DNA from 2 places in the Thermus javaensis genome. Region 1 is predicted to be linked to the other one. Evidence: riboswitches for the same ligand, from Rfam matches in the RefSeq annotation. Region 1 holds a riboswitch; the other holds the start of a gene.

Region 1 (3,381 bases):
CTCTACGGAGAAACCCTCCTCCCGAAGCTCCGCCAAAAGCTCGGGGTAGTAGTGGAGGGCGTAGAGGCCCGCCTGCAAAAGCTCCCCGCTCAGCCCCTCGGGGTAGGGGGCGAGCATCCCGGCGCTTGCCCGGGTGGCGGCCCCCTCTTTGCCCGCGTCCAGGAGGACCACCTGAAGCCCCCGCTTGGCCAGCTCATAGGCCGTGAGGGCCCCGATGATCCCCGCCCCCACCACGGCCACCTCGGCCTTCACCCTGGCCTCCCCAAGGGCACCCCCTCCGTGGGGCTCGAGGGGCTCGCCGCCTCCCTGGGCCGCATGGGCCCCGCCAAATAGGCCTTCCTTCCCGCCTCCACCGCAAGCCTAAAGGCCTCGGCCATGGCCACGGGGTCTTCCGCCTCGGCGATGGCCGTGTTCACCAAGACCGCATCCAGGCCCAGCTCCATCACCTCTGCCGCGTGGGAGGGAAGGCCAAGCCCTGCATCCACCACCACCGGGGGGAGGCTTGGGCGCTCCCGGGCGAAGAGCTCCAGAAGGGCCCGGGTCTTCACCCCCCAACCCGAGCCGATGGGGGCGGCCAAGGGCATCACCGTGGCCGTACCCAAGGCGGCAAGCCGCTTGGCCAAGACCAGGTCGGGGCCCATGTAGGGCAGGACCAAAAAGCCCTCCTCCAGAAGCCTCTCCGCCGCCTTTAGCGTTTCTATGGGGTCGGGGAGGAGGTAGGTGGGGTCGGGGATGACCTCCAGCTTGACCCAGCGCTCCCCGGTGAGGAGGCGGCCTAGCCGGGCCAGGCGCATCGCTTCCTCGGCCGTCCTCGCCCCAGCGGTGTTGGGGAGAAGCCGCACCCCCTCCAGGGCCTCCAAAAGCCCCACGTGCCCCGGAGCCTTGAGCTCCACCCGCCTTACGGAAACCGTCACCACCTCCGCCCCCGCCGCCCTTATGGCCTCCCGCATCACCCCGAAGTCCTTGAACTTGCCCGAGCCCAGGATGAGGCGGCTTTTGAGCTCTACCTCGCCCACCTTCCAGGTATCCATCTAGCCCCCCTGCATCAGGGCCACCACCTCCACCACGTCGCCCTCCTTCAGGAGCCGCTCCGGCACCTCGGCCCCAGGGAAGGCCTCCTCGTTGAGGAGGACGGCAACCCTTTCCAGCTCCACGCCCAAGGCCTGGAGGACCTCCCTCAAGGTTTTCCCCTCCAGAGGCTTAGGCTCGCCGTTAAGCCACACCATAAAGCCGCTCCCGGAAAGCCTTGGCCGCGCCCTCGGGGTCCTGGGCGTCCAGGATGGCCCGCACCACCACGATGCGCCTCGCCCCCGCCTCGAGGACCCGGTCCAGGTTGGTGAGGTCAATCCCGCCGATGGCGAACCAGGGCCTCTCTCCTAGGTTCTCCGCTGCCCAGCGCACGTAGCCAAGCCCCGCCGCTTTCCGCCCCGGCTTGGTGGGCGTTTCCCACACCGGCCCCACGGAGAGGTAATCGGCCCCCTCCTCCAGGGCCCTTAGGGCCTGCTCCGGGGCGTGGGTGGAGCGGCCTATGAACCCCTGAAAGAAGCGCCGCGCCTCCATTGGGGTCAAGTCCCCCTGCCCCAGGTGCACCCCGTCCGCCCCCAGGAGGGCGGCCAGGTCCGGGCGGTCGTTGAGGAAGAAGGGGACCCCATAGCGCCTGGCCAAGGCCAGCATCCGCTCGCCCAGCTCCAGGATGGGCCTCGCCTCCCAGTCCTTGGCCCGAAGCTGCAAGACCTCCACCCCTCCCCCAAGGGCCCGCTCGGTGCGGTCCAGGGTCATCTCCATGGACCACCCTGGCCTTGGGGTCACCACCAGGTAAAGCCTTCCGCGCAACCGCTCACCCCCTTAGGCCAGCGGAAAGGCCCACGCGGCCCAAGGGAGGTTGGGTTTTGGGGGATTTAGGGTCTTCCGCATAGGCTTCCCTCCGCCGGCATTACCCGGATCAGGTTCCAAGGGTTGCTGGGAAAAACCCAGCTCTCAGCCCCTCCATTGGGGCACCCCTAGCCTGCCCTTCGACTATACCACGCCCCCCAACCCGAAAAGGGGGAAAGGCTACACTAGAAGAAACCCATGCGCCCCTACCTCGCCCTCGCCCTCCTCCTTTGGGGCCTCCACCTGGGCGTGGTGGCCGTGGCCGCCCTGGGGCTTACCCCACTCCTCCTTTGCGCCGCCGCCTTTTTGGCAGGAGCCTGCCTCGGGCTTGGCCTAAGCCGCCTGGCCCAGCACCTGCCCCTACCCCGCCTCCTCCTCCTGGCCCTCCTCCTAAACCCCTCCGCCTGGGTGGCCTTCTACCTTCTCCGGCCCGAATATGATCCCATGCACCTGGGCCTGGCCGTGGCCGTGGCGGCCTTTTTGCTCCTTCTCGCCGGGGCGTTTCTCCTCCTCCTCGCCGCCCTCCTCCCCCCTTGGCTCGCCCCCTGGCCCTTGGCCTTCTTTGGCCTCCTTTTGGCGCCCCTCTTCCAGCTCCTCGGGGACACCCTGGGCCAAGCCCTCCCCATCCCGGCCCGGTGGGGGGCCCTAGCCTTGGGCGTAGCCCTAAGCGGCCTCGGCCTCCGCCTAGCGGGAACCCCCGCAGGGACCCCTCCTCTTGCGTCCCCCTAACCCCCGTCCGTTCCCCCTCGGAGGGCTAGGGCTCGGTTCCCTATACCCTTGACTTTTACAGACTCAATGGTATATCTTCCTGGGTAACCCCCGAGGCCGGGGGAGGGAGGCAAGATGGCAGGGGTAAGGGAGATCCAGCAGGACGAAGCGGTGGAGGCGGAGATCCGCTACCTCGAGGCCATGATCGCCCGCCTCGAGGCGGGGGAGGAAGACCCCGAGGACTTCCGGGTCTTTCGGCTCAAGAACGGCATCTATGGGATCCGGGGACGCCCCGAGCACCACATGATCCGCATCAAACTCCCCGTGGGCCGCATCACCCCGGAGGGCCTAAGGGTCCTGGCGGAGGTGGCCGAGCGCTACACGGAAAATCGCCTGGCCCACGTGACCACCCGCCAGGCGGTGCAGCTCCACCACGTGCACCGCCGGGACGTGCCCAAGGTGCTCCGGGCGGTGAACGCGGTGGGCCTCACCACCCGGGAGGCCTGCGGCCACTCCATCCGGGCCATCACCTGCTGCCCCTACGCCGGGGTTTCCCCGGAGGAGCCCTTCGACGTCACCCCGTATGCGGAACGGGCCTACCGCTACTTCCTCCGCCACCCCGTGGGGCAGAACCTGCCCCGGAAGTTCAAGGTGGCCTTTGAGGGGTGCGCCACGGACCACGCCCGCACCCCCATCCACGACATCGGGGTGGTGGCGGCGGTGGAAGGGGGAAAGCGGGGCTTCCGCATCTACGTGGGCGGGGGCCTGGGAGCGGCCCCCATGAGCGCCGAGCTTCTGGAG
Region 2 (3,381 bases), on a different contig from region 1:
ACCCAGGTGGTGGACCAGAAGACCCTGAAGGCCCTGGAGGAAGCCCGCAAGGAGGCGGTGGAGGCCACCAAGGAGGCCCCTGCCCGCCGGGCCCCCCGCCGGGAGCAGCCGGGCAAGCAGGCTTAAGGGAGGGCTTATGGGGCGGCGGGAAAACCCCGCCGCCTTTTGCCGCATAATGGGGCCATGCTAGCTAGGCTCTACGCCGTCTTCCGCCAGGTGGGGGAAGACCTCTTCGCCCAGGGCCTCATCTCCGCCACCGCAGGCAACTTTTCCGTCCGCACCAAGGACGGCTTCCTCATCACCAAAAGCGGGGTGCAGAAAGCCCGGCTTACCCCGGAGGACCTGGTGGAAGTTCCCTTAGAAGGCCCCTTTCCCCCTGGGGCCAGCGTGGAGAGCGTGATCCACCGGGAGGTCTACCGGCAGACAAAGGCCCAGGCCCTGGCCCACGCCCACCCCCGGGTGGCGGTGGCCCTTTCCTTGCACCTAGAGCGGCTCATCCCCTTGGACCTCGAGGGCCGGCTCTACCTCAAGGAAGTCCCGGTCCTCTCCCCCAAGACCACCTCCGCCACGGAGGAAGCGGCCTTGGCGGTGGCGGAGGCCCTCCGGGAACACCCGGTCTGCCTCCTGAAGGGGCACGGGGCTTTCGCCCTGGGGCGCAAGGAAAGACCGGAAGAGGCCCTGCTGGAGGCCTATGCCCTCCTCACCACCCTGGAGGAAAGCGCCGAGGTCCTCCTTTACCACCGGCTTTGGGGGAAGGGATGAGGGTGCTCTTCGTGGAGGGCAAGGAACGGGAGCCCCTTTGGGCGCTGGCGCAAAGGCTCCCCCACCCCTCTTGGCTCCTGGCCGGGGAAGGGGTTTTCCTCCTCGAGGTCTTTGGGGCCACGGAGGAGGCCAAGGCCCTGGCGGAGGGCCTCCCTGGGGTCAGGGTCTGGACCTTTACCTTGGAGGATGGGGTAGTCTATAGGGGATGCGGGAAGAAATCGGGTACATCCCCGTAGGGGAGGCGGAGCTTTACGTGGAGGACGTGGGGGACGTGCACGCCCCCGCCCTTTTGGTCCTCCACGGGGGCCCCGGAGGGAACGCCTACGTCCTCCGGGAAGGGCTCCAGGACTACTTGGAAGGCTTCCGCGTGGTCTACTTTGACCAGCGGGGCTCGGGGCGGAGCCTGGAGCTTCCCCAAGACCCCCGGCTCTTCACCCTCGATGCCCTGGTGGAGGACACCCTGGCCCTGGCCGAAGCCCTGGGGATAGAACGGTTTGGCCTCGTGGCCCACGGCTTCGGGGCGGTGGTGGCCCTGGAGGTGCTTCGCCGCTACCCCGAGGCGGAGGGGGCCGTGCTCCTGGGACCCTGGGTGAGCTTCCCTTGGCTTTCCGCCCGCCTGGCGGAGGCAGCGGGGCTCGCCCCGGGGGAGGACCCGGAGGAAAACCTCAGGGCCGCCTTGGAAAAGGCCGAGCCCAAGCTTCTTTTCGACCGCCTTATGTTCCCAAGCCCAAGGGGGCGCCTGGAGTACGAGTGGCTGGCGGAGGGCTCGGGGATCCTGGGCCCCGACACCCCGGCCTGGGCCTTCTTGCGCAACGGGCTTTGGCGCCTGGACTACACCCCCCACCTCACCCCCTCCGCCAAGGCCCTGGCGGTGGTGGTGGGGGAGCTGGACGGCACCAGCTACCCCTACGCCGAGGAGGTGGCGGAGCGGCTTAAAGCGCCCATCCGGGTGGTGCCCGGGGCGGGGCACTACCCCTGGATCGACGCCCCCGAGGCCTTTGCCGAGGCCTTCCAGGCCGGCCTGGCCCACCTTCTCGCCCCCCAAGGGTGGTAGACTAAGGGCGTCACCGGGGGTGCCCCAAAAGGGGCTGAGAAATACCCTTGGAACCTGATCCGGGTAATGCCGGCGTAGGGAAGGTGACGGGCCCCTCCCGGTGACAAGGAGGGGTTTTATGCGTAAAGCCTTGGCGTTCCTTCTCTTTTTGGCCTTCGGCCTGGCCCAGGAGGTCACGCTCCTTACCCACCAAAGTTTTTCCCTGGACAAGGGCCTCATCGCCCAGTTCGAGCGGGAAACGGGCCTGAAGCTCCGCATCCTCAAGGCGGGGGATGCGGGGGAAACCCTGAACCGGGCCATCCTCACCAAAAACGCCCCCATCGCAGACGTGCTCTACGGCTTCGACAACACCTTCCTCTCCCGAGCCTTGGAGGCGGACATCCTCCTCCCCTACCGGAGCCCGGAGATTAGGAACCTCAAGGCCACCTTGCTCCTGGACCCCACCTTCCGGGCCCTTCCCGTGGACTACGGTTGGGTGAGCCTGAACTACGATAAGGCCTACTTCCAGAACCGGCCCTTGCCCAAGGCGCCCGAGGACCTGGCCAAGCCCGAGTACGCCAGGCTCCTGGTGGTGCAAAACCCCGCCACCAGCTCCCCCGGCCTCGCCTTCCTCATGGCCACCGTGGCCCGCTTCGGCGAGGACGGCTACCTGGACTTCTGGGCCCGGCTCCGGGACGGCGGGGTGCGGGTGGCCAAGGGCTGGAGCGAGGCCTACTACACCCACTTCACCCTCTACAAGGGGGACCGGCCCCTGGTGGTCTCCTACACCACCAGCCCCGCCGCCGAGGTCTACTACTCCGAGGGCAAGTACCAAGAGCCCCCCACGGCCAACCTCTTCCCGGAGCTTGCCTTCTTCCAGGTGGAGTTCGTGGGCATCCTGAAGGGCACCCGGAACCTGGAAGGGGCCAAAAAGCTGGTGGACTGGCTCCTCTCCCGTCCCGTGCAGGAGAACCTCCCCACGGAGATGTGGATGTACCCCGCCCGGCGGGACGCCAAGCTCCCTGAGGTCTTCCGCTTCGCCCCCGAACCCGTGGGGAGCGTGCGGCTGGACCCCAAGCGCATGGCGGAAAACCGGGAGCGCTGGATCGAGGAGTGGACCAAGGTGGTCCTCCAGGGGCAAAGCCCGGAGGCGGTGCGCCGGGGGCGGCGCTAGGGGATGGCGCGGCTCGCCGGGTGGGTGGTCCTCCTCTTCCTTGCCTTCGCCCTCTTCTACCCCCTCTTCCGCCTCCTTCTCCTGGGGCTAGGGGTGGGGTTTTGGAGCGCCTGGGCCAACCCCTATTACTGGGAGCGCTACCGCTTTAGCCTGGAGTACGGCCTGGCCTCGGCCCTCCTCACCCTCGCCCTGGCCCTTCCCTTGGCCTTCCTCTTCCGGCGGCGCTTCCCCTTGCGCGCCCTTTTCCTCTCCCTTTCCACCTTGCCCTTCGTCCTTCCCACCCCGGTGGTGGCCCTGGGGTTTTTGGCCCTGCTGGGCCCTCGAGGGGTGCTGGGGGTAGACCTCTACGGCACCTTCGCCCTTCTCCTCCTGGCGGCGGTGTTCTACAACCTGGGGCTAGCCCTAAGGATCC

Evidence for each region. A riboswitch is a leader RNA that binds a small molecule or an ion and turns the genes downstream of it on or off. The one in region 1 is predicted to bind thiamine pyrophosphate.
Region 2: linked by a shared signal. The riboswitch ahead of ABXG85_RS04420 (thiamine ABC transporter substrate-binding protein) and the one ahead of thiE (thiamine phosphate synthase) in region 1 are both predicted to bind thiamine pyrophosphate.

The regions. Positions count from the first base shown of each region.
Region 1 is NZ_BSRG01000006.1:82,922-86,302, forward strand. Features, by position in the region: gene ABXG85_RS07550 (NAD(P)/FAD-dependent oxidoreductase) at 1-252, opposite strand, end outside; gene ABXG85_RS07555 (thiazole synthase) at 249-1,031, opposite strand; gene thiS (sulfur carrier protein ThiS) at 1,032-1,226, opposite strand; gene thiE (thiamine phosphate synthase) at 1,213-1,833, opposite strand; TPP riboswitch at 1,903-2,012, opposite strand; gene ABXG85_RS07570 (hypothetical protein) at 2,071-2,601, shown strand; gene ABXG85_RS07575 (nitrite/sulfite reductase) at 2,716-3,381, shown strand, end outside.
Region 2 is NZ_BSRG01000003.1:139,627-143,007, forward strand. Features, by position in the region: gene rpoC (DNA-directed RNA polymerase subunit beta') at 1-126, shown strand, start outside; gene ABXG85_RS04405 (fuculose-1-phosphate aldolase) at 184-762, shown strand; gene ABXG85_RS04410 (hypothetical protein) at 759-998, shown strand; gene ABXG85_RS04415 (alpha/beta fold hydrolase) at 968-1,816, shown strand; TPP riboswitch at 1,822-1,915, shown strand; gene ABXG85_RS04420 (thiamine ABC transporter substrate-binding protein) at 1,935-2,969, shown strand; gene ABXG85_RS04425 (ABC transporter permease) at 2,973-3,381, shown strand, end outside.